2 linked regions of the Dongshaea marina genome follow. The protein of the gene in region 2 binds, or shares a complex with, the protein of the main gene of each other region. Links are inferred from orthologs where the notes say so. Each region holds a gene or a part of one and is shown on either strand. Other genes may lie near its edges. The genes, in order: dapF and rppH.

Evidence for each region.
Region 1: the proteins of rppH (region 2) and dapF are in contact, whole or in part, in a solved structure (PDB 5YGU), measured with the Escherichia coli proteins. The link is inferred for Dongshaea marina from one-to-one orthologs.

The regions. Positions count from the first base shown.
Region 1 is NZ_CP028897.1:4,778,918-4,794,192, reverse strand. Bases 6,223-9,030 are described here. They hold dapF (diaminopimelate epimerase), read right to left. Parts: upstream 8,138-9,030; coding sequence 7,307-8,137; downstream 6,223-7,306. Other genes in these bases: lysA (diaminopimelate decarboxylase), read right to left, coding at 8,151-9,030; DB847_RS22410 (DUF484 family protein), read right to left, coding at 6,642-7,310; xerC (tyrosine recombinase XerC), read right to left, coding at 6,223-6,655. Outside these bases: DB847_RS22450 (amidohydrolase family protein), read left to right, coding at 1-359; DB847_RS22445 (CBS domain-containing protein), read left to right, coding at 539-928; DB847_RS22440 (HAD family hydrolase), read left to right, coding at 1,043-1,891; DB847_RS22435 (hypothetical protein), read left to right, coding at 1,982-2,392; DB847_RS22430 (DOPA 4,5-dioxygenase family protein), read left to right, coding at 2,389-2,742; uvrD (DNA helicase II), read right to left, coding at 2,795-4,993; DB847_RS22420 (HAD-IA family hydrolase), read right to left, coding at 5,025-5,735; more of xerC, read right to left, coding at 5,732-6,222; more of lysA, read right to left, coding at 9,031-9,398; LPS translocon maturation chaperone LptM, read right to left, coding at 9,404-9,574; iron donor protein CyaY, read left to right, coding at 9,651-9,974; DB847_RS22385 (gamma carbonic anhydrase family protein), read left to right, coding at 9,971-10,498; DB847_RS22375 (DUF2357 domain-containing protein), read right to left, coding at 12,538-14,244; DB847_RS22370 (AAA family ATPase), read right to left, coding at 14,261-15,275. UniProt on the Escherichia coli protein: Involved in the succinylase branch of the L-lysine biosynthesis and in the biosynthesis of the pentapeptide incorporated in the peptidoglycan moiety. Catalyzes the stereoinversion of LL-2,6-diaminopimelate (L,L-DAP) to meso-diaminopimelate (meso-DAP).
Region 2 is NZ_CP028897.1:4,453,620-4,468,916, forward strand. The notes cover bases 10,436-13,265. They hold rppH (RNA pyrophosphohydrolase), read right to left. Parts: upstream 12,192-13,265; coding sequence 11,679-12,191; downstream 10,436-11,678. Other genes in these bases: ptsP (phosphoenolpyruvate--protein phosphotransferase), read right to left, coding at 10,436-11,663; mutH (DNA mismatch repair endonuclease MutH), read left to right, coding at 12,957-13,265. Outside these bases: fkpB (FKBP-type peptidyl-prolyl cis-trans isomerase), read right to left, coding at 1-188; lspA (signal peptidase II), read right to left, coding at 190-687; lspA (signal peptidase II), read right to left, coding at 693-1,190; ribF (bifunctional riboflavin kinase/FAD synthetase), read right to left, coding at 4,045-4,980; murein biosynthesis integral membrane protein MurJ, read right to left, coding at 5,043-6,608; rpsT (30S ribosomal protein S20), read left to right, coding at 6,813-7,073; DB847_RS20825 (ArsR/SmtB family transcription factor), read right to left, coding at 7,134-7,433; thyA (thymidylate synthase), read right to left, coding at 7,447-8,241; lgt (prolipoprotein diacylglyceryl transferase), read right to left, coding at 8,238-9,056; more of ptsP, read right to left, coding at 9,399-10,435; more of mutH, read left to right, coding at 13,266-13,628; DB847_RS20855 (isoamylase early set domain-containing protein), read left to right, coding at 13,805-14,128; DB847_RS25825 (tetratricopeptide repeat protein), read right to left, coding at 14,183-15,297. UniProt on the Escherichia coli protein: Master regulator of 5'-end-dependent mRNA decay.

The sequences.
Region 1 (15,275 bases), 320 kb from region 2 along the record:
TGGAGTCTCTCTATCAAACTCTGATCACCCTCCCCAGGGTGAGTGTGGATCATCTGGGCTTGAGCAGGGATGGTTTTAACTGCCTGCTGCGTTTGGCGGAACGCGGGGTTCGGGTCAAGGCGACCGGCTTTAGCCGGGGCGATCTCGATATCAAAAATGCCCTTCGGATGCTCCATGAAGTCAATCCGAATGCCCTGATGTTTGGCACCGATCTTCCTTGTACCCGTGCCCCCAGATCTTACAGCGACGAGGATTTTTATCTGGTGGTTGAGACACTGGGGGAGGAGGCCGCCGCGGCGATCTTCCATCTCAATGCCCTCCAGTGGTACCGGCCCGGACAAAGACCTCACTCAGGGTGAAAAATAAACAAATTGCCGGTGAGCTCTCATTGCGCTCTTTAAGAAGATTAACAACTTGACAACATCCGGCGGCCTGGGGTCTAGTGGTATCAGTTTATCTGGCAGACAGGAGAGCGCCCCATGTACATCAGCAGAGTTTTAGAATCGAAAGGAAATCAGGTTCAGACTGTTCCCCGGATATGACGGTATTTGAGTCCCTGAAGATGATGGCCGATAAAAATATTGGCTCGGTGATCGTCATCGATGGGGGAGAGATGGTTGGGATCTTTTCCGAGAGAGACTATGCCCGCAAAGGGATCCTGCATGGGCGGCTCTCCAAGGAGACGCCTGTCTCTGAGCTGATGCGTACCGAGGTCTGTTACGTCGAGCCCAGGACCAGCCTCCAGGAGTGTATGGCGTTGATGACTGACAAGTGTGTGCGTCACATGCCGGTGGTTGAGAATAAGCACCTGGTTGGTGTGGTCAGTATCGGAGATGTGATCAAGCAGATCATCTCTGAGCAGACATTTACCATCAAGGAGCTCGAAAAATATATCACCGGTGGCATCGATCTCGATTACAAACCCTGAAGGGAGTTCCGGGAAAAGTTTTGGCGATCTCTGGTCAAGAATTCGTTTGTTTTGGATTAATGGCTCAATTGGGATCTGGTATGGCTTACAAGCTCTGTTTGCAAGGAAAAGGGGATGGCACGGGATCATCAGCAGCGTCTAGACGAGGCCCTGAGCCGGCCGGTTAAATTTTTCCTGTTTGATATCGATCACAACCTGACCGATGAGCGAGGGCGGGTTCCAGAGAGCGCCATTGAGAAGATCGCCGCTCTGGTGGCTGAGCATGGTGTAGGTGTGGGACTGGTGAGTGGTCGCCCGGAGCTGTCGACCCTTGAGGATGGACCGGATATCACCCAGGTTATCCGTCAGCTTCAGCAACACCTGAGTGAGGAGCAGCAGCAAAAGCTGGTGATCTTCCCCGAGTATGCCGGGTATGGTCGGGAGGTTGGCTCGAAGAGGCTCCATGATTATGGATTCATGGGCCTATTTGAAAAGAGCCTGCCTCTGTTACTTGAGATGATCGAGGACAACAGGGATGATCAGTTTGATTTTTTAGAGATCAAGAAAACCAGCCTCTCGATCTGGCTCAAGCCCCCTTTTCATCGGCGAGATACAGTGGATCGTCAGGTCGAGTCCTATCGCCAGGCGATGAGCAAGATACCCCTATGCTCACAGCTGATGGTGATTAACGGGGCCAATCGCACCATTGACATACTGCCAAGGGCAGTGAATAAACAAAGGGCTATCGCCGAGACTGCAGCCATCTACAGGATCTCAGTCGATACGATCGCAACCTCTGACGATCAGGGGGCAAAGGATGATGCTGGCCATGCCTTTACCGATCATGCCCTGGGGTTTGCGACCCGAGACTTTGACCCCGAAAGTGTCCGGCAGATCTCAACCCGGCTGTGTATAAATCAAACCGGTCTTGAAGCCAATCTGAGTTTATTGGAACGTCTGCAGTTTACCGCCCTTGAGTCATAATCAAGAAAGGTAGCTGTTTGTGTCTGGCTGTGGTTTGGCCAGTGAACGCAGCCGGGATGAGGGAGCCTATCCGGGTTTTTCATGAGCTGTATGCGACTGCTGTGGGTACTCATGGTATGTGTGTTGGCAGGATGTGTGTTCCTGCCCAGAACCGCCGCGCCACCCAAAGAGTACCGCAGCTGTGAGATGGCGATGCCCCGCTGGGAGCTGAGTTATAACCAGGCCGAGACCCTGTATATCTGTCAGGGGAGCGGTGAAGAGGCCGCCCTGTGTCTGCTGGCCTTTGGCGTAGTGATCCCGGCGGGCAGTTTTATCATCTCCGGCAGTGTGGTGCTGATTGGCAATACCGCCCATTGGCTGGAGTATCAGGGGCGCTGTGAGCAAGGGATAGTGCAACGTTCGGCATCCCTGTTCACGGGAACCGCTCCTTTGCAACAGCGCTCTGAGCCGCCGAGGCTTCCTGCCGCTGAAAAACCTCAACCCAAAGAGGAATCAAAATGAATCAGGAAAAATTTCCGGTCAATGCACATCAACTCTATCATGCGCATGTTTACTATAATAAAGCGACCCTGGCCCAGGCGACCTCCCTGTGTGAGGAGGCTAAAATCAGGTTCGGCGCCGAGATGGGACGACTGCATAAAAAGCGGGTTGGGCCTCATCCTCATTGGAGCTGTCAGCTTGCCTTTGATTCCGGGCAGTTTGCGGGCCTCATCTCCTGGCTGGAGGCCCATCGCCAGGGGCTGAGTATTCTGGTGCATGGGGTCACCGGCGATGATCTCAAAGATCACACCGAGCATGCCTATTGGCTGGGGGAGAGTAGTCCTCTGAATCTGGCGCTGTTTGGAGGCTAAGGACCGGTTATATCAGCTGCAATCCGGCCCCGAGCTGGCACAGTGGAGGCGGTTAAACCGCCTCCAGCCGCGCATATTGCAGCACCAGCCACTTGGTGCCTTCACGCTCAAATCGCACCTGAACCCGGGTCTTACCACCGCTGCCCTCGAAGTTGAGTATGGTGCCCTCACCGAACTTGGGATGCATCACCTGCTGGCCCAGGTTAAAGCCACTGTCTGGGCTATCCATCGCCATCTTGGGGCTATAGGCCTGTTTGCTAAAGCCGGATGGGGCATAGCCCGAGGAGCTTGGGCGGCGCACCTGTGTCTTGAGGCGTACCGGCTCGGCAAACTCGCTCGGCAGCTCCTTGAGAAAGCGGCTGGGGCGGGCATACTGTTCCCGGCCATAGATCCGCCGGTTCTCGGCATGACACAGGTAGAGTTTCTCCATGGCACGGGTCATTCCCACGTAGCACAGGCGGCGCTCCTCTTCGAGGCGAGCAAAATCTTCGGCAGAGCTCTGGCTGGGGAACATCCCCTCCTCGACCCCGGTGATAAACACCAGCGGGAACTCCAGCCCCTTGGCCGAGTGCAAAGTCATCAGCTGTACCGCATCCTCAAACTCATCGGCCTGTTGCTCACCCGCCTCCAGGGCGGCGTGGCTAAGAAAGGCTGCCAGCGGGCTCATCTCGCTATCGGTTTCGTATTGAGAGAGATACTCGCGACAGGCGGTCACCAGCTCCTCAAGGTTTTCGACCCGGGCCTTGGCCTTCTCACCCTTCTCGGCCAGGTACATCGCCTTGAGGCCCGACTGCCAGATCACCTGGTCCACCTGCTCATGCAGCGGCAGTTCGCTATTTTGCTGCTCCAGGTCGCTCACCAGCTGGATGAAGCCGCCGATACAGGATGCCGCTCTTCCCTTGAGGGACTGGCGATCCAGCAGAGTCAGGGCTGCCTGCCACAGCGAGCACCCTTCATCCCGGGCGCAATCACGCACCAGCGACAGGCTCTTATCGCCGATGCCCCGGGTCGGGGTGTTGACCACTCGTTCAAAGGCGGCATCGTCGTTGCGGTTTTGGATGAGGCGCAGATAGGCCAGGGCATCCTTGATCTCCTGGCGCTCAAAAAAGCGCAGGCCACCATAGATGCGATAGGGCAGGGAGGCTTGCAGCAGCGCTTCCTCCAGTACCCGTGACTGGGCGTTGTTGCGATACAGCATGGCGCAGTCGCTCAACGGGCGCCCCTTGAGGTGAGCGCTCTTGATCTGATCAACCACAAAGCGTGCCTCATCGGTCTCGTTAAATGCGGTATAGACTGAGATCGCCTCCCCCTGCTCCGCCTCGCTCCACAGCTCCTTACCCAGGCGCTCCTTGTTGTTGGCGATCAGCGCATTGGCGGCCTTGAGTATGGTGTTGGTGGAGCGGTAATTCTGCTCCAGGCGGATGGTCTTCACATCGTGAAAATCATCAATGAAGCGCTGAATATTCTCCACCTCGGCGCCACGCCAGCCATAGATCGACTGATCGTCATCGCCGACAATCATCACGGAAAGCTCATCTCCGGCCAGCATCCGCAGCCAGGCATACTGGATGCGGTTGGTGTCCTGGAACTCATCGATCAGTATGTGGCTGAAGCGTTCGCGGTAGTGCTGCAGCAACTCGGGGTGATTGAGCCACAGCTCGTGGGCCCGTAGCAGCAGCTCGGCAAAGTCCACCAGTCCGGCGCGGTCGCACTGCTCCTGATATGCCTGATACACTTTGAGCCAGGTCTGTTCCACCGGGTTACCATAGGGCTGGATGTGCGCCGGTCTGAGGCCCTCATCCTTCTTACGGTTGATGTAGTGTTGGATCTGCTTGGGGGGCCACTTCTTTTCATCCAGGTTCATCGCTTTGAGCAGGCGACGCAGGATCCGGTACTGATCGTCTGAATCGAGGATCTGAAACGCCTCCGGCAGTCCGGCTTCCTGGTAGTGAGCCCTCAGCAATCGGTGAGCGATGCCATGGAAAGTCCCGAGCCACATCCCCAGGTGATGGCCTCCGAGCAGCTGATCAACCCGGCCGCGGATCTCTTTGGCGGCCTTATTGGTAAAGGTTACGGCCATGATGGAGAAGGAGGAACTCTGGCCGGTCTCCAGCAGCCAGGCGATGCGGTGAACCAGGACCCGGGTCTTGCCACTCCCGGCACCAGCCAGCACCAGTTGGTTTTGCTCTGTGGCTGTGACAGCTTGTTTCTGCGGGGGGTTTAGACCCTGAGTCAGGATTGATTCACTCATGTACTGTTCCGAAATGGCGATGGGCTCGCCATTATAACAGCACTCGGAGATCCTCTAAATCACTGATCTCAAGATCGGGCAGGGTGGTGAGCTGTGGGCTGGGGCGACCCGCTAAATTCAGCCAGCCACTGAGGTAGCCAGCCCTTCGAGCCCCCTCGACATCGGTGAGCGGATGATCGCCGATATGCAGGATCTGTGAGGGTTCCAATTTGAGCTCATCCGCAAGCTGCTCAAAGAGATCGGGCTCGGGCTTCATCCGAAGGCCTCTGCCCGCCTGAACCACATGGCTGAAACAGCCCTGCAGCACGGTTTTCTCCAGCGGCAGGTTGCCATTGGTCAGGGCAGCCAGTGGCCAGCGTTCCCCAAGAGCCTTGAGAAGCGAGAGGGTGGCGGGGGAGACCTGGATCCTGGCGCGCTCTTCTAAGAAGCCACTGAGGATCAGATCGGCGCTTTGGCGGGCATCGGCTGCCGGGACGCCATGGCGGGTCAGTCCCCACTCGACCAGGCGATGGCGACAGGCACTGGGATCGTCGGCCAGGGCCGGGATTAGTTTCAGCAGCTCGGATTTGAGAGTGCGCCAGTGAGATAGCCCAAGCTCAGCCACCTGGCAGTGGCGTGCCTGCAGGTTGCTAACCATCCACTGCTCCGCCCGGGCGATCACCGGCCGGTTATCATACAGGGTGTCGTCGAGGTCGAAGCTTATTGCAGCTATCTCGCCAATGTTTCGAATGAAGCGCATCATTTCTTATTCCGCTTGGCTCTTGGGTGTGCATCATCATAGATGCGGGCCAGGTGCTGAAAATCCAGATGAGTATAGATCTGGGTGGTCGAGAGATCCGCATGCCCCAACAGCTCCTGCACAGCTCTCAGATCGCCGCTGGACTCGAGAATATGGGTCGCAAAGGAGTGGCGCAACTTGTGAGGATGGATATGGCTTGAGACCCCCTGCTGCATTCCCCAGTGCTGCAATCTGTGCTGCACGCTGCGTGCGGAGATCCGCCGCTTGTGCTTGCTGACAAACAGAGCCTCTTCTCCGGGAGGGGCAAACTGGCCGCGCACCTTGAGCCAGTGTTGTAGCCATTGTTTGGCCACTTTTCCCATCGGCAGCTGGCGCTGTTTGTTGCCCTTGCCCAGCACCCTGAGCTCACAGCTGCGCAGGTTGATATCGCCAAGGTTTAGCCCCACCAGCTCCGACAGGCGCAGTCCCGAGGAGTAGATGAGCTCCATCATGGCGCGATCGCGAATCGCCATCGGATCATCGTCATCAAGATCCAGCAGCTGGGCCACCTCATCCACATCCATATTCTTGGGTAGCACCTTTTTCTGGCGGGGTGCAGAAATCGACTTGGCCGGGTTTGACTCCAGAACCCCCTGCTGCAGCAGGTAGTCTAAAAAGCTGCGCAGAGCGGAAAGGCGTGCCGCCAGGGTGCGCTGACCGGCGCCCCGGCGATGTAACTCGCTGGTGGCTTGGCGCACATCGGCGCTGGTCAGCTCCTGCCAGTGTGTCAGTCCCATCTCATCAAATTCGCTGGCAAACTGCAGCAGGTGACGCCGGTAGTTGCTCAGGGTGTGGGGGCTGAGCTGGCGCTCAACCCGAAGAAACTCGATAAAGGCCCCTAGCTGATCCCCGAGGCTCTCGGGGAGTGGATTAATCTTGCTCACAGTGGCTTATCATCTCCGGCAGGATGACGGCGATCATCCGGCACAACAACTCCAGCAGCATGGGATCCATCCCCGGGGTGTAGTGGCTGGCGTCGGCACTGCTAAAGGCCAGTATGCCCAGCTGTGCATGTTCGCCAATCGCCACCAGGGCCACCGAGTTGACCAGGGCATAATCACCGAACAGTTGCTGCTTCTCGGCCTGACTGATCCGGCCAAAGTAGCAGCCCTCGCCGCCAAGCCGGTGCATCTGCAGTTTCTTGAAGGCTCGAAGGTCGATGTGATGGTTGCTGTCAAACTCCTGGGGATGAACCGCCGGGTTGAGCAGCAGGCGAAAGGCGCTGATATGGCGCTGCTTGAGAAAGCTCTGCTCGATCAGCTCCTGGAGATCGGCCAGGGTCTTACAGTCATGTAGCTCCACATAGAGATCGGCATAGATCCTAAATAGCTGTTCGTTGTAGCTGGCGGCGGTGAGCAGGCCGGTGATCTCCTCCTGTTGCTCGGCAATCCGCTCCCTGAGCTTGCCAAGCTGCAGCTCGGTCAACGAGATCACGCCCCGCTCGGGATGATCCAGTTTGAGCGAGCCCAGCAGCTGGGGGTGGCGCAAAAAAAAGTCCGGATTTTCACTCAGGTAGTGAACGATAGCCTCTTCACTCATAGCTGTATCTGCCCATCGTAAACATGCTCGGCGGGCCCTGTCATATACAGGGGAGAGTCGCCACCCTTCCAGTTGATGGTCAGCTTACCACCCGGGAGAGTGACCTCCACCTGGCTGGCGAGCTTTTGCTGATAGATACCCACGGCGACCGCAGCACAGGCGCCGCTGCCACAGGCGCGGGTCTCACCGACACCCCGTTCAAAAACCCGCAGCGAGATCGCATCCCGAGTGTGGATCTGCATAAAGCCCACATTGACCCGATCCGGGAAGCGCTCGTGGCGCTCCATCAGCGGGCCCAGCGTTTCCACCTGGGCCTCGGCGATTGTATCGGTTTCGATGACACAGTGGGGGTTACCCATGGAGACCACACCACACATCACGGTATGACCATCGGCGCGTAGCAGGTAGTTCTTCTCGCTCTGGCGCGCCCGAAACGGGATCTTGGAGGGCTCGAAGTCGGGCACCCCCATGTTGACCGCCACCAGGTTGTTTTTTTCAAGCTTGAGCTTGACCTGGCCACCGCGACAGCTGGCGGTGATCTGCTGCTTATTGGTCAGGCCCTTCATCTGCACAAAACGTGCAACACAGCGGGCTCCGTTGCCACACTGCTCGACTTCGCTGCCGTCGGAGTTAAAGATCCGGTAGTGGAAGTCGAGATCCGGGTCATAGGGGGGCTCGATGAGGATCAGCTGATCAAATCCAACTCCAAGATGACGATCCGCCAGCCGGCGGATCAGATCCTTGTTAAAAAATGCCTTCTGGGTGACACAGTCAACCATCATGAAGTCATTCCCCAGTCCATGCATTTTGGAGAAATGAACCAGCATTGATACTCCTTTGTCAGGGCAACATAGATTCTCCGCGCCATAGATCGCTTTGTTGTTCTCGTGCGCGGATCAGATGAGACTGCTGGCCATCAACCATGACTTCAGCGGCCCGGCATCGACTATTGTAATTGGAGGACATCGAAAAGCCATAGGCTCCGCTGCCACAAATTGCCAGAAGATCATCCTGGGTGATGCTGAGCTCGCGGTCCTTGCCGAGAAAATCACCACTCTCGCAGATAGGCCCCACCACATCATAGGTGGCCAGCGGTGAGTCATTATCCCGACTCAGCGGAATGATCGGCTGATACGCCTGGTAGAGGGCGGGGCGCAGCAGATCGTTCATCGCTGCATTGGTGATGGCAAAGTTTTGCAGTCCGTTGTTCTTGATATATTCCACCCGGGCGATGAGAAGGCCTGCATTGGCCACTATGCTGCGTCCGGGTTCAAAGATGATCTTGACCCTGCGTTCACCGAGGCGCTCGGCGATCGCCTGCATATACTCAGCGGGTGCCGGCGGGGTTTCCTTATGGTAGCGAACCCCCAGCCCTCCTCCGAGGTTGAGCCAGGGCAGTTCGATGCCCTCCGATGCCAGCTCATCATAGAGCTGAAGCAGGGTTTCGAAGGCATGGATGAAGGGGGACACCGAGGTGAGCTGAGAGCCGATGTGGCAGGACAGCCCACGAAGTTCCAGGTGGGGGTGCTCCAGGCAGAGCTGGATCAGGGATTCGAGTTCATTGTTGGGGATCCCGAACTTGTTATGCTTCTTGCCCGTGGTGATATAGGGGTGGGTCTCGGCATCTATATCCGGATTGAGTCTCAGGGTGACCGGAGCGGTTTGTTGTTTGTGTGCCGCACGCTCGGCGATCCGTGTGAGCTCCTGGGTCGATTCGACATTGAAGCAGCCGATCCCGGCATCCAGGGCGTAGTCGATCTCCTCGCGGCTCTTGCCGGTGCCGGAGAAGATCACCTTGTCCGCGCTGCCGCCGGCTTCCAGCACCCGGGCCAGCTCACCACCCGACACAATATCGAATCCGGCCCCCAACTTCGCCAGCAAGTTCAGAATCGCGAGGTTGGGGTTGGCTTTCACCGCGTAGCAACATCGGTGGTTAAACCGGGCGGCGCCATCAAATTGCAGCCAATTTTGCTCAATCGCCTGGCGAGAATAGAGGTAAAGGGGAGTCCCATGTTGCCGGGCAAGTGGGGCGATCTCCAGCTCTTCGATGCTGAGCTGTCCGTTCTCGTTATATGCAAATGGCTGCAAGATGATTACTCCTTCTGTTGGGGGGTGTCCTGCTGAGGTGGCGCCTGGGTTTGAGTCTGGGGCTGGGTTGCCTCACTCTTTTTCGCGGGAGGTGGCATATAAAGGGGGCCTTTAAGACCACAACCGGCCAGAGCAAAAACGGCAAAGAGGGCTGTCACCATCAGTTTGATGCGCATAGAGGTTTCACTATCCAAAAACAATCGAACGCTTATAATCGCATTGATCGAGAGAATTGCAACAGGATAAAACGCGATGAATGATAGTGAATTTCATGCGCTGGCCGATCATCTGTATCAGTTGATCGAGGAGCGGATCGATGAGTGTGGTGTGGATATCGATTATGAGACCAGTGGCAAGGTGATGACCCTGGAGTTTGAAAATGGCTCACAGATGATCATCAATCGTCAGGAGCCCCTGCACCAGATCTGGCTGGCGGCTAAGTCGGGTGGCTTCCACTTTGATTACAAAGAGGGCCGCTGGATAGATAATCGCAACAACCGCGAGCTGAGCGAGCTGATGGCCCAGTGCTGCAGCGAGCAGGCCGGTGAGCCGGTTGAGCTTGGAGAGCTATCATGAATAATCTGCGTCCCTACATGCAACACACCCCAAAGCTCGGGGAGCGGGTGATGGTTGATGAGAGTGCGGTGGTGATCGGCGAGGTGACCCTGGGCGATGATGTCAGCATCTGGCCCACCGCGGTGATCCGTGGCGACGTCAACTGGGTGAAAATTGGCGATCGCAGCAATGTCCAGGATGGCTCTGTGCTGCATGTGACCCACTCCCAGGGGGAAGGGGATCCCGGTTATCCGCTGATCCTGGGTGAAGATGTCACCATAGGGCATAAGGTGGTGCTACACGGTTGCACCATAGGTAACCGGGTGCTGGTCGGCATGGGCGCCGTGGTGCTCGATGGCGTGGTGGTGGAAGATGAGGTGCTGATTGGTGCCGGCAGCCTGGTGCCACCGGGTAAACGGCTTGAGAGCGGCTACCTCTACTATGGCAATCCGCTCAAGCAGGCGCGGCCGCTGACCGATGCCGAGCGGGAGCACTTTAAGTATTCGTCGGAGAACTACGTACGGCTTAAGGAGCAGTATCTGTAGGTATCGCCTTACCGGCATGGGTTTCAGCTCGCTGAGCTGATGCCCTGCGGGCGGGATAAGGTTTGACCTGCGGTCAGTTTCTTTGTGCCTGCGGCACAATTGTCCGGGCGTGGACAGCGTGAATGCTTATCTGTCCTTCGGACTGATGTTATGGCTTCGCCATATTGTCGGGGGTGCCCGACGGCACCTTACTTTTGTATCGTCAAAAGTAAGCAAAATCTCACTACGCATACGATGTTCCCGACATCGAGCTTCGTGGCTCGGCGTCCTGCCTCGAAGGAATGAAATCTCTTAAGCCTTGGTTAGGGCTTTCTTAAGGGGAGCATATCTTATCGTGTTGCGGGCCTTATTGATTTTTTATATAAGACAGTACAAACTTGTGGAGTTGAATCCCTGTTTGTACTGTCTATATCTATCATTTCTGATGAACGCTAGGATTTATGGCTATCTACTTTGTTAATGATCGAGGACTAAAACCTCAAGTAGTTTAGATAATCCAAACTCATTGCCCTGACTATTTATATTTATCCTCTGGGCTCCTAAAACTGGATATGCGCGAGCTATACCCATTAACCCGTGAGGCTGTCTCTTCTACACATCTCAAGAGCAGGGGAACTTTCTGAGCATAGAGTGATCTGATCATCGTATAATCCCGTTTCAAGGTACTCATACGATGCAGATTTCTCCCCATGATCCCCAACGCTGGGCCCAGCACATCTTTGGTTCGGCACAGCTTGGAGACGTGCGGCGTACAGCCCGGTTAGTCACACTCGCCAGCCATTGTGGTAGACATGTGGGGAAATCTTTGGCCGCTTCCTGTGAGGGTGACGATGCCCTGCTTGAAGGCAGCTATCGCTTTATCCGTAATCCAAAGGTCGAACCAATGAAAATACGTCAGGCTGGTTTTGAAAGGACAGTTGAGATAGCCCAGGATATTCCCGAACTCCTGGCTCTGGAGGACACCTCTTCATTAAGTTACAAGCACCAAGCCGCTTCGAAGCTGGGGAAATTAGGAAAGAAGGAGGATAAATCAAGAGGATTCTGGGTGCATTCCCAGTTACTACTCAATGCCCGAACGCAGCAAACGATAGGGTTGGTTCATCAGGAGTGGTGGTTGCGGCCGGATAACCCTGAGGATGCAGACGAGAAAGAGAGTGGTAAGTGGCCCGATGCGTCAGCCCTTTGCCGACACAGGATGGGAGCGCTGATGTCCCGGGTGATCACCGTTTGTGATCGAGAAGCAGATATCTTTGACTATCTCAAGGATAAGAAGGAGCACCAAGAAAGATTTATCGTGCGGGCAAAGCATATGCGCAAAGTGGAAGAGTCCGGACTCCCTTTAGATGAACATCTGCGCTCCCAAGCTTCCCTGGGCGGATATGAGCTTCATATCCCTCAAAAAGGGATGGTAGATAAGCATGGGAAACGGAAGAATCGGCCGACTCGCAAGGCGAGGCTACAAGTCTTTAGCAGCTCATTGACCCTCACTCAGGGGGCAGAACTCTCACCCTCAACGCAGTACTGGCTGAAGAGCTGGGTCAGCCTAATGGTGCAGAGCCGATCCGCTGGCTTCTGCTGACCAGCGAGCCAGTTTCAACTCTGGAAGAGGCCCTGAAAGTTATCCAGAGCTACACGGCCAGATGGCGAGTGGAGGATTTCCACAAAGCCTGGAAATCCGGTGCAGGTGTAGAAGAGCTAAGAATGGGGTCGGTAGACAATCTGGAGCGAATGGCGTCGATACTTGGCTTTTCAGCGGTTCGGCTGATGCAGTTGCGGGAGAGTTTTACCTTGCCACTCAGCCTGAAGAAGCTGGGCCTGATTAAAGAGGCGAAGGAGGTCAGTCAGATAAGTGCGTCACGAGTGCTTACCGGAGAAGAGATTAAGCTCTTGATCTTGCTGCGCAATAAGAAGCAAACGTTCGAACCGAGTTTGGAGTGGGCTTACCAGGAGATTGCAAAGCTGGGAGGGTTCAATGATACCAAACGAAGCGGGATCGCAGGCTGGGATACTCTCTGGGAAGGTTGGAATCGACTTCAGGATTATCTTCGAGGATTTATGGTTGCCAGAGAGGCTATGACTTCAGGCTTGGAGATCTGATCAAGAGACAGCCCGTGAGGTGAAGAATAAAAATCAAGGAACTCATCATTTTTAAACTTAGGTTGAGGATGTAACATTATAACTGATTTAACTGGACTCTTGCCATTAGCATCCCGAATTCCATAGCCATATTTAATGCTGCAAGTAGGGAGTTCATCTCTAAGTACTATATTTTCCTTACGGCATTTGGCATCTAATATTACAAGTTCTCTCTCTTCAGGGGTATCGTAGTCAATATCAATTACGATATCTGGGCGTCGACCTTTTATCACATTTATATCACAACTCCAAATGCCATGCTCTGATATACTTTTATATCTAGGCGATGGGTATGTTGGCTCATATAATAGTTTTGCTCGTCGACCTCTAATGCTACCATCAAATAATCCGTTAGAATTACTAGAGCCATTATTTTTTAACCAGCTGTCAGTTAACAATACAGTGTAGTATTCAAATAGTAATGGTGTTGAATTCACAGAGCTTAAAACATGTTTTTCAATCCAGTTTATATGGCGGACATTTAGCCATTCTTTAATATGTTTAATTAGCAGTGCGTAGTGACGGTTGTTTTTAATTTTTTCAGTAACCACTAAGCGATGAGGTGATTTAGTTGTGGGGACATGTTTATTAAATGCTCTCAATATTTTCTCTGCATTTTCAACGCATATTTTTGCTCTGTGGGCATATTTGGCTGTTGCAGATTTGATGCTTTTGTTTGATACATCATAAAAGCTGACGTAACCATCCCGGATTGCACCTGATGAATAAGAGATCCTTTTTTTGGGGTGGGTTTTACATTGGTTGTAGATACGCCTACTTTCAGCTACCAGTTTTTTTAAGTAGAAAGCTATTAGTTGATTTTCATAAATATCCATGCTCTGATATGGAGAATTAACTCGTACGTCTGGCATACCTTTCCAATGAAAACCAAACTTAAATAGGCCGTCATTTTCACATGTTGCATCCTGACCTAACCCAGCATGCTCACCAATCCATTCAGTTGATAAATCATCTATTAACTCTGCCTTTGGGTTGTAAATTACTCTAGGATTTGAACGTAGACTTGTGATAGGTCGACTGATAACTTTCCTTATAGCTAAGTCAACTTCAGACAATGATTTTTCTAGCCGATCAAGTAAATCTGCTGGCGCGATTCCATCTTTAGTTAACTTTGAGCCGAAAGATGTTGGACTTAACGTCTCCAAAATGTATTTATCAGCTGTATTAGATATATATTTCAGCATCGACTCTGCTCTCTCAGCTGTTATCCTTCGACCATGTATATTTATGGGTTCGAATAACTCAATGACTGAGTCATTATCACTATTAGAAAGCTCAATGGCTAAGTTTGCTACTCCAAAAAAATGCAGAAAAAGAGCATCGTAGCCAAACTTTCTATTATGACTTGGCATCCATTCAAATGATGTTATTGGGGAGTCGGAGTTCACCAATCTACCAGCAATCTCAATAGATTCAATAATAAGCTTTGCGGATTGATACTCTCCTTGACAGCTTAACCTGAATTTTATTTGATCAGTCTCGAGAATTTCAGCAACAGCGGGCTGTATCCTCTGATCACCAATGGGATTGAGAGTGATTGACTCCCAGTCACCCTCAGATCTCTTTAAGTTGAATAGTTCCAGAATCATATAAATGCTCCGGATTTTATAAAAATGAGTAGCTTTGTAAGTAGCTATCACCATCCTCAAGGATTTTTTCCATAATTTTTGCGCTACGATCTAAGCAGTTACTTCTGGCTTGCTCTATCATTTCCAATATAGCATAGCGTACTTTTTCGCCCTCACCATTGAGATGAGGTAGTACAAATTGAGACATTGCAAAATCTTGTGCTAGAGCCTTATTGTCAACCATTATACTGCCAGCCACCCTTAGATAACTTGTAATTGCTTGTTGCTTTCGGCCATTAATCTGGAGCGATTCTCTTAGTGCAGGGGCATTTTTAATTCCAATGTTAATAATATTATGCAAGCACTCAGCTAAATCATCACCATTGCATCTGTCATCATTATCTGCAGAACGACCAAATATTCTTTCCATCATGTTTGCACTTAAGACACCATCAAGTTCAGTTAGCTCGCCACCAAGCGTATCTTCTGTACTGATATCAATATTATCCATGCAGATCACTGGCGCTCGGCTAAGTAGGCGAGGAGACAATGGCTCAGTAGTGCTATCATTATTTACAGTAGCAATAAATCGCAGTGTGTTATTGCGAGCAGGATGTATAAATCTCTTATCGCCACTTATGCCTGTATCAATTGCACGGTCCATCCCTTCTTTATCAGTTAAACCAATAAAATCACTCCAGTAATGCTCAATTGGTGAAAGGTTCGCTTCATCAAGAAGAACTATTCGTGGATTTTTGGCTTCTTCTTTTTCCCCATTAATCAAGAATTCATAAAGTCCTGTTCTAGCGGGTTGGAATATATCTCTAAGCCCATTATAAAACCCGATAAGATCGCGAGAGCTTGACCATCCTCGTGCAACTGGAATATTCAAAAAATCAGAGTTGTTTAATCCGTTTCCTCTTTTATGAATACCAAGAGCATTCGCAAGATTAATAGCTGTAGATGTTTTTCCAACCCCAGGGCGGCCTTGTAATATCATCATAAGGTTTTGTTGCATGCAAATTAACAGATTAGCAACTTCAGCCTCACTA
Region 2 (15,297 bases):
CTCTTGTTCGAGCCGATACTCAGCCCTTTGAGGCAAGCCTCAAAGCCTGCGGTCAGGCTGCCATCACCCATTTTGAGACGGGCGGGTTTATCCTGGGTCCGGCTGGTATCTGCGACCGAGCCATCTTCAAGCTTAATGGTGAAGTGAAAGGTCACTTCACTATGATCACTAATCAGGGTATCTGTCACTTCAAGACTCCTTCTTCTTATTGAAGATACTCTCCAACACCAGCATCACCGCCCCGACACAGATGCCACTATCGGCCAGATTAAAGGCCGGGTAGTGGCTACCGCCCAGGTGAAAATCGATAAAATCGATCACATGCCCGAGGTGGATACGATCAATAACATTGCCCAGAGCACCACCTATGATCAATGCAATGGCGATCCCCAACCAACGGGACTTTGCAGGCAGTCGCTTGAGCCAAACCGACAAGACAATCGCGATCACTATGGCGAAGCCGGTAAATAGCCAGCGCTGCCAACCGGACTCATCGGCAAGAAAGCTAAAGGCGGCACCTGGGTTAAACACATAAACCAGGTTCAAAAAGGGAGTCAGCTCAATCCCCTGAAAACCATAGGGAATGGAGATACTCACCCAGTACTTAGTGAGCTGATCCAGGATCAGCACAAGGGCCGCCAGCCATAGCCAGCGAAGCCCTGATTCACAGCGAAACAGTCGTCCCATCACTTTTAAGACTCCTCCTTCTTATTGAAGAAACTCTCCAGTACCAGCATCAGTGCGCCGACACAGACACCGCAATCAGCCAGGTTAAACCTTGGGAAATGGCCGTAATTGAGGTAAAGATCGATAAAATCGATCACATGACCCAGATATAAGCGATCAATCAGATTTCCAAGGGCACCACCTATGATCAGCGCAATGGCAATCCCTATCCAGTGCGACTTCGGCGGCAGGCGCTTAAGCCATGCCAGCAAGGCTCCGGCAATCCCGATCGCAAAGCCAGTAAACAGCCAGCGCTGCCAACCCGATGCATCCGCCAGAAAGCTAAAAGCCGCTCCGGAGTTAAATACATAGACCAGGCGCAAGAAAGGATTCAATTCAATGCCCTGACTCCCATAGGGGATGTTGCTACTGATCCACAGCTTTGTGAGCTGGTCCAGGATCAACACGAGGCCCGCCAGCCATAGCCAGCGAAGCCCCGATTCACAACGAAACAGCTTTAGCATCAGGCGTATTGGCGGGTCTCGCCATTACCCTCAACATTGCTGTAGCAGCGACCACACAGAGCGTCATGGCCCTCAATTGTGCCAACCTCAGGGGTACGGTGCCAGCAGCGATCGCACTTCTGATTCTCGGAAGCACGCACACTCACCTTTAGACCCTCTACCTCGGTCTCGCTGGCCTCCGCCGGAGCCTCAGCTTCCGGCTTCACCTCGGCCTTGGAGGTGATCAGCACAAAGCGCAGCTCATCTTCGAGCAGCCCCAGCGACTCAACCAGCTCGGGCTTGGCATACAGGGTAACTTCCGCTTCCAGTGCGCCACCGATCACCTTCTCGTTACGTGCCAGCTCCAGCTGACGGTTAACCGCATCACGCACCTCGAGGATCTGCTGCCAGTAGCCATCGTTGAGCTTCTCCTGACCATCTAAGCCAAACAGTCCCTGATACCACTCGCCGGTAAACACGAACGTGTCACGCTCACCCGGCAACTCCTGCCAGATCTCGTCTGCGGTGAAGCTCAGGATCGGTGCCATCCAGCGCACCAGGGCCTCAACGATGTGATAGAGAGCCGTCTGACAGGAGCGACGTGCCACACTGTCGGTCTTGGCGGTGTACTGACGGTCCTTGATGATATCCAGGTAGAAACTACCCATCTCCACCGAGCAGAACTGCATCAATTTTTGCAGAACCACGTGGAAGTTGTAGTTGTCGTAAGCTTCGATGATCTCACGCTGCAGGGTTTCGGCACGGCCGACCGCCCAGCGATCCAGAACCACCATATCCTCTTTGGCAACCATGTGCTGTTTCGGATCAAAGCCGTTGAGGTTCGCCAGCAAAAAGCGCGAGGTATTGCGGATCCGCCGGTAAGAGTCGGCGGCACGCTTTAGGATCTCATCGGAAACCGACATATCCCCGGTGTAATCGGTCGAAGCGACCCACAGGCGCAGGATGTCACCACCGAGCTTATTCATTACCTGCTGCGGGCTGATCACATTGCCCAGAGACTTGGACATCTTGTGGCCCTTGGCATCTGTGGTAAAGCCGTGAGTCAGTACCTCTTTGTAAGGGGCCTCATCTTTCATCGCGATAGAGAGCATCAAAGATGACATGAACCAGCCGCGATGCTGATCCGAGCCTTCCAGATAGAGGTTGGCAGTGTGGCCGCCAAACTCGGGGCGGGCATCAACCACTGAGGCGTGGGTAGCACCTGAGTCAAACCAAACATCCAGGGTATCCAACACCTTGCGATACTGGTCGGCCTCATCACCCAGCAGCTCCGCCGGGTCCAGATCCCACCAGGCCTGGATGCCGGATTTCTCAACCCGCTTGGCCACCTCTTCCATCAGCTCGACGGTGCGAGGGTGCAGCTCATCGCTCTCTTTATGGATGAACAGAGAGAGCGGAGTCCCCCAGGTACGCTGACGGGAGATACACCAGTCCGGACGATTCTCGATCATCGCCTGGATACGGTTCTCACCCCAGCTTGGGATCCACTTCACTTTCTTGATCTCTTCCAGGGCGCGCTGACGCAGACCCGCCTGATCCATGCTGATGAACCACTGAGGCGTAGCACGGAAGATGATTGGAGTCTTATGCCGCCAGCAGTGTGGGTAGGAGTGCTCCATATTTTCATGGTGCAGCAGGGTGCCATGCTCTTTGAGCACCTCAATCACATCTGTGTTGGCCTTAAATACATGTTTACCGGCAAATAGCTCGGTATCCGGCAGATAAACCCCGTTATCGCCAACCGGGTTGGCCACTTCCAGGCCATACTGCTGACCGACCGCGAAATCTTCCTGACCGTGGCCAGGGGCGGTGTGTACCACACCGGTACCGGACTCCAGAGTGACGTGATCGCCGAGGATCGCCGGAACATCGAACTGGTAGAAGGGGTGGTTGAAGCGAAGGTGCTCCAGCGCCGCGCCCTTACAGTATCCCAGGTTGTGGTACTTGGTGATCCCGGCTCTGTCCATCACATCTTTCACCAGCTCAGCAGCGACGATGTAACGCACCGGATTCTCATCCCGCTCCACCTGTACCAGGGCGTAATCCAGATTCTCATGCAGGGCCACCGCACGGTTGGCCGGCAGGGTCCAGGGGTGGTGGTCCAGATCACTACCGAAATGGCGCCCTTGCCCGGATGCCCCTCGGCACAATCGAAACGGCTGGCGACCTCGGCATCATCGACGGCACTGAACAGCACATCGATAGAGGGAGAGGTCTTGTCATAGTACTCAACCTCGGCCTCAGCCAGAGCTGAGCCACAATCGGTGCACCAGTGCACCGGCTTGGAGCCCTTGTGCAGGTGGCCGTTTTTGACCACCTTGGCCAGAGAGCGGATGATCTCGGCTTCGGTGGAGTAATCCATGGTCAGATAAGGCTTATCCCAGTCACCCAATACGCCCAGACGTACAAAGCCCTCTTTCTGTCCGGCGATCTGCTTGCTGGCGTAGTCACGGCACTTTTGACGAAACTCAGCCGCAGAGACTTTCTGGCCCGGCTTACCCACCTTCTGTTCAACTTTGAGCTCAATCGGCAGACCATGACAGTCCCAACCCGGAATATAGGGGGAGTCAAAACCGGACAGGCCTTTGGCCTTGTTAATAATGTCTTTGAGGATCTTATTGAGTGCATGGCCCAGGTGAATATCACCATTTGCATAGGGAGGGCCGTCATGCAAAATAAACGGCTTCTTCCCGGTTTTGGCCTCGCGAATTTGGCCATAGAGATCCTCTTGCTGCCAACGCTTGAGCATCTCAGGTTCACGCTTCGCCAGGTTTCCGCGCATCGGAAATCCTGTCTCGGGAAGATTCAGGGTATGTTTATAATCACTCATGGATCCAAAATTCCGTAATTGGGCTTATTTCTGGGAAATTGATTCAAAATACTGCCGGGCCGCCGCGGCGTCCCGGCTAATCTGCTGTTGCAACTGGGCGAATGAATCAAACTTCTTCTCATCGCGCAGCTTGTGTCGAAATACGACTTTTAACTGCTGACCATAAAGGTCGCCATCAAAATCAAAAAGATGGACCTCCAGCCTGGGCTGTAAGCCATCCAGGGTTGGACGAAATCCGATATTAGCCACCGCCGGATAACGGTTAGAGCACCATATCACATCCACCACATAAACACCCACCATGGGCAATACCAGCCGACTGGGCTTGATATTGGCAGTAGGAAAGCCGATGGTTCGTCCCAGCTCATCACCGTGACAGACCCGGCCACTAATCGCATAATCACGCCCCAACATCCTGCGGGCCTCATCAAAGGCGCCTTGCTGCAAGGCCTGGCGCACCGCTGTGCTACTGACCCGCAGTTGATCCACCAGGATGCTGTGGCTATCGATGACCTCAAACTGATGCCGCTTTCCGGCCTCACTGAGCATCTGAAAGTCACCGGCCCGATCGCGGCCAAAACAAAAATCATCGCCTACCAGCAGGCTCTTGACCCCGAGCCGTTCAATCAGAAGCTTCTCAATAAACTCCCCTGCATCCATTCCCGCAAACTCCGGGGTGAAACGGATACAGAGTAATCGCTCCACTCCCAGCTCCCTGAGTGCCTGGTACTTTTCACGCAGGCAAGACAAGCGGGCCGGCGCCTCCTGGCCTAAAAAAAGCTCCTGAGGCTGAGGCTCAAAAACCATCACGCAGCTGGGCAACTGGTAGTGCTCCCCCCTGGATTTCAGGCGTGCGATGATCGCCTGGTGCCCGAGGTGGATACCATCAAAGTTACCTATGGTCAGGACACAGCCATGGTGCTCCGCCCTGATATTTTCTACTCCACGAATAAGCTCCATCTACATCTTCGAGCCCTGCTAACGGTCAAACTGGCGAATTATATACCAGACGCCGCCTCGGATCAGCCCTCATCCATGGCTTTTAAAATGACGGGGCGGATCCCGCAGATAAGAGTCGCCAACAGATAGCTCACCACGCCGATGCCGATGAGCTTGGAAAGCTCCATCATGCTATGCCATGAGCTCCAGTGCACCCACTGCTCCAGCGGCGGTGAAAAGTACTCCAAGGCTCCCCCCATCACCGCCGCCGCGAACACCAAACGCAGCACAAACCAGGCGGTCGCCCTCCCCGGGCAGTAGACATCTTTACGGTAAAGGCCCCAGAACAACATTCCGGCATTGAGAATACCGGACAGGGCGGTGGCAAGCGCTAGTCCCACATAGCTCAAGGGGTACACCAGGATGGCGTTAAACACCATGTTGGCGATCATCGCGATGATCCCAAAACGCACCGGGGTTTTGGTATCCTGACGGGCGTAATAGCCAGGCGCCAGTACCTTAACCATCATGAAGCCCACCAAGCCGATGGAGTACACATGCAGACTACGGGCGGCCATATGCACCTCGTGGGCGCTAAACTCCCCATGCATGAACAACACCCGTAGCAAAGGCTCACTGAGCACCACCAGCCCGACGGTCGCCGGCAAGCCCAGGGTCAACACCATTCGAACTCCCCAGTCCATGGTCTGATCAAACTGCTTGGAGCTCTGATCCACATGACGCCTCGACAGCGCCGGCAGGATCACAGTGGCGATCGCGATGCCGAACAGTCCCAGGGGAAACTGCAACAGGCGATCTGAGTAATAAAGATAACTAATGGAGCCGGTGGCCAGAAACGAGGCCAGAAAGGTATCAAACAACAGATTAACCTGGCTGACCGAAACCCCGAACAGCGCCGGGATCATCAATTTTCGAATCCGTGCCACCCCGGGGTGATTCCAGCCCCACTTCGGCAATACCAGCAAACCCTGGCGCTTAAGAAACGGCAACTGAAACACAAACTGCAATACGCCACCGGAAACCATACCGATCGCCAGACCAAACTCGGGATTCTCCATGTGCGGCGCTAGCCACAGTGCCGCCGCGATGAGGGCAAGGTTGAGAAAAATTGGGGTCAGAGCCGGAACCGCAAACTTCCCCCGGGTATTGAGAATCGCCCCGGACATAGCGGTCAATGTGATGAACAAAAGATAAGGGAAGGTCACCCTCAGGATATCGCTGGCCAGCACAAACTTCTCGGCCTCAGGCCCGCCACGCAGGTAATCCAGGAACCAGCCGGTGCCAAAAATCATCGACACCACGGGAGATGCAATCATGCCGATGATGGTCACTACCCCTACCAGCATTCCCAGGGTCCCGGCCACCCGGGAAAACAGCTCTCTGACCTCGTCATCCCCATGCTTTCTCTGATATTCGGTCATCACAGGAACAAAGGCCTGGTTAAAGGCTCCCTCGGCAAACAGGCGCCGCAGGAAATTGGGGATCCGGTTGGCAAAAAAGAACACATCGGCTGCGGTACCGGCTCCCAACAGGTGGGCGATCACTATGTCTCTGACCAGCCCTAATACACGCGATGCCAGCGTCATCACTGAAACAACAAGACCCGATTTTATTAATTTTTTACTCAAGGGTATCTCCGGGGTGCTCTGACAGAAAAAATCTGTGTAAACGTGCAGCAAGCTGCTACAATCAGCCCGACAGTTTACCCACCTCTCTGGGCACTTGCTACAGGGACGGTGGTTATTTGCACAAATGGTTTGACAAAACCCGCGAAAAAAGGCATATTCCGGGCCTTTCGATAAACTCGCTAAGACAGTTTTAGGAGTAATACCTTGGCTAATATCAAATCTGCTAAGAAGCGCGCGATTCAAGCAGAGAAACGCCGTCAGCACAACGCAAGCCGCAGCTCAATGATGCGTACTTACGTAAAGAAAGTTATCGCAGCTATCGAAGCTGGTGATAAAGAAGCTGCTCAAAAGGCGTTCGCCGTAGCACAACCTGTGCTGGATCGCATGGCAACCAAAGGGTTGATCCACAAAAACAAGGCAGCTCGTCATAAGAGCCGTCTGAGTGCTAAAATCAAAGCACTGTAAGTGGGCAACCTGCCAATAAAAAAACCGGCTTAAGCCGGTTTTTTTATGCCTGCTCCCCGCTCAGCCGGGAATGCAGAAGCAGCGATACAGGGTCTCCAGTACCGCTCGCACCTCATCACTATGCACCCGATAATAAACTTTTTGTGCGATCTTGCGTGTCGCAACCAACTCATCTCGCCGCAGCAGTGCTAGGTGTTGTGACAGGGCCGACTGGCTCAGGTTGAGTTTTTCATTGAGCTCCGTCACCGACAACTCCGCATCGAGCAGCATACAGAGGATCATCAACCTCTGCTGATTGGCCATCGCTTTCAACAGCTCGGCCGCTCTGCCCGCATTCTCTTCCATCTCAGCCAGTTCCATCCCATCGAACTCCTTAGATCGCCACCGGTGCCTTGATATGTGGATGAGGATCGTAACCCTCAATCACAAAATCTTCGAACCTGTAGTCAAAAATCGACTCTGGCTTACGCAAAATTGTCAGCTGCGGAAGTGCTCTTGGATCCCTTGATAGCTGCAACTTGGTCTGCTCCAGGTGGTTGGAGTAAAGATGTACATCTCCGCCACTCCACACAAAGTCCCCCACCTCAAGATCACACTGCTGGGCGATCATATGGGTGAGCAGGGCGTAGCTGGCGATATTAAACGGCAGCCCCAAAAAGACATCACAGCTGCGCTGATACAGCTGACAAGAGAGCTTGCCATTGGCCACATAAAACTGGAACAGGGCATGACAGGGAGACAGGGCCATCTTGGGCAGGTCGCCCACATTCCAGGCCGAGATGATCATCCGCCTCGAATCGGGATCTTTTTTGATGAGCTCGATCACCTGAGAGATCTGATCGATCACCTCCCCATCCTGACTCACCCAGCTGCGCCACTGCTTACCGTACACAGGGCCCAGGTCGCCATTTTCATCGGCCCACTCATCCCAGATAGAGACGCCATTATCTTTGAGGTAACCGGTGTTGGTATCGCCATTAAGAAACCACAGCAACTCATAGATGATCGAACGCAGGTGACACTTCTTGGTAGTGACCAGCGGAAAGCCCTGCTGGAGATCAAAACGCATCTGGTGGCCAAACACAGAGAGGGTCCCGGTACCGGTCCGGTCCTCTTTGGCCTGCCCCTCATCTAAAATATGCTGCATCAAATCCAGGTACGCTTTCATGCTTTCTCCTCTGAAGAATTACCAAACCAGCCGGGTTTACGGTGGGCGATCAAGATAAAGGTCAGGCCAATCAGAATCATTGGCGCAGACAGGATCTGCCCCATGGTGAAGTAGTGGAAATAGAATCCCATCTGCGGATCGGGCTGACGGAAAAACTCTGCAATAAAGCGGAACAATCCATAGCAAACCAGGAACATGCCGGCCACCGAACCTCGTGGCGGGTTACGCTTCCAATAGAGATTGAGAATAATGAAGAGCAGGACTCCCTCCATGGTGAACTCATAGATCTCTGAGGGGTGGCGCGGCAGGGGGCCGGCCTGAGGATAGATGACACCCCAGGGCATATCGGTCACCCGTCCCCAAAGCTCACCATTAATAAAGTTACCGATGCGCCCGGCACCTAATCCGAAAGGCACCAGGGGCGCGACAAAATCGGCAACCGTCATGAAGTGGCGGGAGTTTTTGCGCCCAAACAGCCACATCGCCAGGATCACACCGATCAGGCCACCATGAAACGACATCCCTCCGGTCCAGATCTTGAAAAGATAGAGAGGGTTGGCAATAAAGTAATCCCACTGGTAGATCAGCACATAGCCGATCCTTCCTCCCAGGATCACCCCCAGAAACGAGTAGAACACCAGATCGCTGATCTGCTCGCTGGTCCAGAATCCATTCGAACGCTTCGCCCTGGCATTTGCCAGCAGCATCGCAAAGCCAATTCCAACCAGGTACATCAAGCCATACCAGCGCACATGCAGGGGTCCAAGGCTGAACGCGACAGGATCGATATGAGGATAAACCAGATGATGAATCACTGAATATTCCTGTAGTTAACGGGTGAAGCGGCATTGTCCGATCAATCCCGATGGAGCTCAAGCCCCAATCGAATTTCTGAAAGGCTAACGTAAGGAACGCCACAAAGCCTAGTGACTCTGCAGAGCTCAGAGTCCTCTGTGGATCCGGCTCATTTAGAGCACTTCGGGTTAAGCTGGGTCATCATTTAAGCTTGGACAAAAGAATTTCTGGCTTTGCTAAGCTGACCTTCTGCAGCATGGATGCTGCAGCAGAGCACCAAGGATGGCATTGCGAGTCAGGATGCAAAGCCAGAGATTCATCCCAGCATTGACTCCATTTATGGAGAAAATGCTCTAGTAAATTCAGGCCCCTGCCCTGAGAAAACCACCGAGTTTTTTAAACTCGAGGTAGTCGGTGAAACTTTTTCGCAGCAGCTCAGAGCTCTCTTCGGCCATTCCCTGCTTGAGCAGAGGCTGAAGCTCATCGAGGCGCACCCTGCGTAATATATATTTGATCCGGGAAAGGTTCATCCGGTTCATGCTCAACTGCCGATACCCCATGGCCACCAGCACCAGGGCACCGATTGGATCGCCAGCCAGCTCACCGCAAACCGACAGCGGCTTGCCATGCTCACGAGCGAGCACCGGCAGGGGCTCAAGGGCTCGCAGCAGCGCCGGGTGCAGCACATCATACAGAGGGGAAACCCGGGTATTATTTCGATCCACAGCTAACAGATACTGAGTCAGATCATTGGTCCCGATGGAGATAAAATCGACCTTGCCCGCCAGCTCATCGAACAGATAAAGCAGTGAGGGGACCTCAAGCATCACCCCCAGACGAGGTAGCGCAGTGATCTCTTCTCCTGCTCCCTCTTTCTCCTCTTTGAGCTCTTTCCAGGCTTGCTCCAGCAGACGGCGAGACTCGAAGATCTCATGCAGCGTGGTGACCATTGGCAACATGATAGAGAGGTTTCCCAATCCCTGATCGGCTCTGAGCATCGCTTTGAGTTGTTGTAAAAAGATCTCCGGATGATCGAGCATCAGGCGGATGCCACGCCATCCGAGGAAGGGATTTGGCTCAACCACGGGGAAATAGGGCAAGAGCTTATCTCCCCCCACATCCAGGATCCGCATGCAGACAGGCTTATCCCGAAAATGTTTCAAAATGGCCCGGTAGCTTGCCTGCTGCTCCAGCTCGGATGGGAAGCTATCCTGTAGCATGAATGGATACTCACTCCGATAGAGGCCGACCCCATCAAAGTGCAGTCCATCATGGATCTGTTCCTCTCCCAGCCCAATATTCAGCAAAAGTGAGATCTCGACTCCATCCTCCAGGGCCGCAGGCCCCTGTTCATGATGCATCACATCATCAATCAGGCTACTCTCCTGGGCCTGGTACTCCCGATAACGTTGCATGGTTGAGGAGTCAGGATTGACAAAGAGATCGCCACTGTAGCCATCAATGATCAGCGAGCTATGATTGAGTTCATCCAGCGGAAGGTTAAGCCCCATCACAGCAGGTACCCCCAGAGCCTTGGCCAAGATGGCGGCATGGGAGTGGTGAGAACCATGGGCTGACACTATGCCTCTAAGTTTATCCCGAGGCAGCTCAGCCAGGGTTGCAGCACTTATCTCTTCGGCGATCAGAATAAACTCATCCGGAAACTCCTGCTGATCGACCTCATTCTGGACCAGCCGGCTTAACAGGCGACGGGCAACATCACGAATATCTGAGGAGCGCTCCTGAAAATAGGGATCGCGCATCTGAGAGAACTGGGCCACCATCCGCTCACTCACCAGTTTGACCGCGGTCGCTGCCGTATGGCTGCGCTGGCCGATCTCATCGCGTATCCCCTGCAGGTAGAGGGGATCCTTGAGGAGGTGGCGGTAGATATCAAAAATGGCAAGGGTATCCCCGGACAGGGTCTCCTTCAGGCATAGGGAGACCCTGTCCAGCTCATCAAAGACCTGTTCAATGGCCAGATCCAGGCGTACCAGTTGCCGGGCCGGGTACTCGGCCTTATGGATACCCACCTGCTCCAACTCGACATGGGGGTTCCAGATCAAAGCCTTGGCGATCCCGATCCCGGGGGCACTGGCAAGGCCCTGAAAGTGCTGGCAGATCCCGAGATGCAAACCTGTTTGCAGCTTTCCTTTGGCCTCATCATGGGCGATCACCACCGCAATCTGCGCCGCCAGAGTGACCAGGAAGGACTCTTCACTCTCATCAAAGAAACGCTTTTGCTGTTGCTGAACAACCAACACCCCCAAAACCTGGCGCTGGTGAATGATAGGAACCCCAAGAAACCCATGGAGCTGGGTGTCACAGAGTCCGGGGAGATCGATAAAACGGGGGTGCTGATGAATATCCGCGAGATTGATCGGCTCTTCACGCAGAGCCACCTGCCATTGGACCCCTTCACCCAGAGGTAGGGAGAGCTCACCTATGGCATCGGCACAGGGGCCGCAGGCAGCCATCAGGGATAGCTGCTGTGACTGCACGATAAATATGGAGCAGCAATCTGCTCCCATCACGGCCCGTGTCTTATTAACCAGAATATCGAGCGCCGATTGAAGCTCAGCTGCGGCACTCACCTGTTCAACTATCTCTCGTAACTGTGTCAGCACCTAAGATCTCCTTTCTTATTTACGGTGCCGCTTACCCTCCCGCTGAGAGTTAAATGGCATCGCCAGGGGTGCAAACTCCTTCATGACACGTCGGTACACCTCTCTCTTAAAGGATACGACATGACGCACCGGATACCAGTAACTAACCCATCGCCAATCATCAAACTCAGGGTGCCCATGGCAGCCGAACTGGATGTTAGATTCGTTCGACTCATTCAGACAGAGCAGGAACCATTTCTGCTTCTGCCCAATGCACAAGGGCTTAGAGTCCCAGCGGATCAATCGCTTGGGGAGTCGATACTTAAGCCAGTTGCGAGTTGAGCCAAGGAGAGTCACATCTCCTTTTTTTAGCCCTATCTCCTCATGCAGCTCGCGGTACATCGCATCTTCTGCTGTCTCATTCTCATCGACACCGCCCTGGGGAAACTGCCAGGAGTTTTGCCCAAAGCGCCTGGCCCACAAGACCTGACCTTTGCGATTGCACACTACGATACCAACATTGGGACGATATCCATCACCATCCACCACGCAATCACCTGTTATAAAAACTGATTTCTGTTAGAGATTGTTTCACAATAGCCCGTTACCAGCAAATCAGCCTCATCCCGGATAGCTGTTTGTGAGGTCACTCGCTCTCTAAGCCTTAAATCCCAAGCCAAAAAATAGGTTAAAACAACAAAATAGACATTTAATAAGCTTAAAAATCCATTTTATTGATGAGTTAACACCTGTTTATGATGAATAGCTCTCATTTTTTAGATAAAAATGAGGTAGTGGATAACTTAGCTGATCCTGATGGGGACGCCCCCAGAGTCGGGAGATGAAAGGCATTACAAATAAGATAACCAAATGATTATTATTACTTTAATACAAAGAACAGGAACCTTGACACTCACAGAGTTATCCACTTATCCCTTGAAAACAAGCTGATCATCTTGAGAAACACCGGTTAACATCTACATTTTTGTGGAATGAAATAGATGCCTTATGATGATAATCAACTAAAAAGCATAAAAATATCTGTTGCTTTTTCCGTTATCCAGAGTTGATGTGGATAACATTGTGGATTAAATCAAGATCCGGGTGAATACTCACTCACCGAAGCATTGTCAAATGATCCATGTAACAATAAACCCTTTGAAATCATTCAATTAGAAAAGAAAGCTCCTTCTGCCTCATTTGTAGCTCCCATCGCACATTTTTTATCCGTAACATAGGCTGCACTAAGGATAGTGCTTTAATCCTGGCTTAAAAGGCCATAGAATATTTCGCCGCTTCACAAATAGCACCGCCATGAAACTTATCCCTCCCGGCTCAGAAGAGCAGCTATTACAACGAGCAGAACAACTGGCTGGCTTGTCGATGGCCGAGCTGGCAGAGATAGCCCAGATTCAAATCCCAAAGGATCTACGCCGGGATAAAGGCTGGATTGGCCAGATGCTTGAGCTGCACCTGGGTGCCGAAGCCGGCAGCAAGCCGGAGCAGGATTTCCCCGAACTAGGGATTGAGCTCAAGACCATCCCGGTTGATCAGCTGGGCAAGCCGACAGAGACCACCTTTGTCTGCGTCGCCCCCCTTTACGATATTCTGGGCCTGAGCTGGGAGAGCTCCAGTGTTCGTAATAAGCTCTCCAGGGTGCTGTGGATCCCGATAGAGTACAACCGACAGCTTCCCCTGGCTGAGCGCCGGGTTGGAACTCCTCTGATCTGGAGCCCCTCAGCCGAGGAGGAGCGCAAGCTCCGTCAGGACTGGGAAGAGCTGATGGAGATGATCGCTCTCGGGGAGGTGGAGTCGATCACAGCCCGAACCGGACAGGCCCTGCAGCTCAGACCCAAGGCAGCCAATCGTAAAGCCCTGACCCGGGCGATTGGCTCCGATGGCCAAACGATCATGACCCTTCCCCGGGGCTTCTATCTCAAGACTCAGTTCACCCATGAGATACTCAAGCGACATTTTATGTTGTAATATACTCTCTTGAACCCTATAGAGTGTGTGGAATACTCGGAATTCATTCACAGCAATGATTGGGAAAAGTGAGTGATTATTGGGTACTATAGGAGAGTAAAGGCAAGAAATTTCTGATTTTTTAAGCTTTTCTGAGTTCTTGCCTTTACTGATTCTGTATTGATAAGGAGATTGAAATGCCGGTGATCAAAAAATTCCTAAAGTCTCGTCCAGAGGTTAAGGTAACCTTCGAAGTTGATCCGAATAGTGTTGGCGATGCCAAAAAAGTCAATATTATTGCTGAGTTTGAGCAGTGGAAACCTATCGCCCTCAAGCGTCTTAAATCAGGAAGCTTCAAGACAACCCTGAACGTTCCAACCGACAAGCAGGACCAATTCCAGTTTCGCTATCAGCTTATCATGCAAGATGGCCGTGAAGTGTATCAAAACGACCCTCAAGCCGATGGCTATATTCCAAACGAGTATGGAGAAGAGAATTCCGTGCTGCGAGTTTGTGAATAACCACCTCAAAGAGGTGGTTGAGCCAACCACCTCTTTCTCTTTTCTCACCTGACATCACTCAATATTTTTGATCCTCTCGACCACTTCGGGTGGCATCTTCAATGCCAAACGATCGAGTAACCGCTCTTCACGCTCATCTCCACCGAGCTCCTCACCGACTGAGTTCAACAACCAGTAATAAGCTTTCTCGTAATCAAGCGGACTACCATAGCCTTCGAGCAGAAGCTCAACCAGCTCGACCCGTGCAGGACGATAACCCAGGCTGGCCGCCTCTATCATCAAGGGCATGGCTCGCTGGGCATTTTGCTTGACCATGGTCCCGGTCGCATAGGCATGGCCAAGATAGGCCAGGGCCTCAGGTAACCCCTGACGGGCCGCTCGCCAGATAAAATCAAAACCAAGGGCTACGTTGGAATCAACACAGACCCCCTCGGCTAACATATTCCCCCATAAAAACCGGTAGGCGGGCAGCTTCATCACCAGGGCTCTGGCCTCAATATCCTGAACCAGCTGACACTCATCGAGGACGACACGCTCCAGGTGCAGCCCCTTATTTATGAGTTTCAGGAGATCATCCTCCCGGTAGATCTGAACCGCGCCATAAGGATCCTCTTCCTCGACGATTGGCTCTGGCTTTGACTGCTCCTTGATAGCCACCTTTTTCTGAGCTTCTGGTGCGGGTTTTGTGAGGGGCTTGGCCACAGCCTCTTTCTCGGCTATCTCGGCGCTTTTAGCCTGACCACTGGCAGCACTCGCAGCTGGATCCTGGCCTTCAGGTTTAGCGTCCGCCACCTGGGCCCGGCGAGCTTTTTCACTCACCACCTCTTCGGGGCTCTTCACCGCCTCCTTGTCTGCTTTTTCTGCGACTGAGACCGGCTCCGTTACCTCAGAGCTCACGACGGCCTCAGGTTCGGCTTCAGGCTTAAGGGTTTTTTCTGTCACCGCCGCCGGTGCTTTCTCTGAAATCTGCTGGTTTTTTTGCTGCTGGACCGGCTGGGATGGCAAGGGCTCGATCGCCCCGCCTACTTTAGCCGGAGCCGTGGTCGCGGTCGCCACTGTCGGCATCTTAACCTGGGGGGTCACAGGTCCCTGTGAACTGGCAGGCTCTTGTGCCATCACCAACCAAGGCAGCAGAGCAAGGGTCCCCCAGTACCTGGGTAACAAAAACA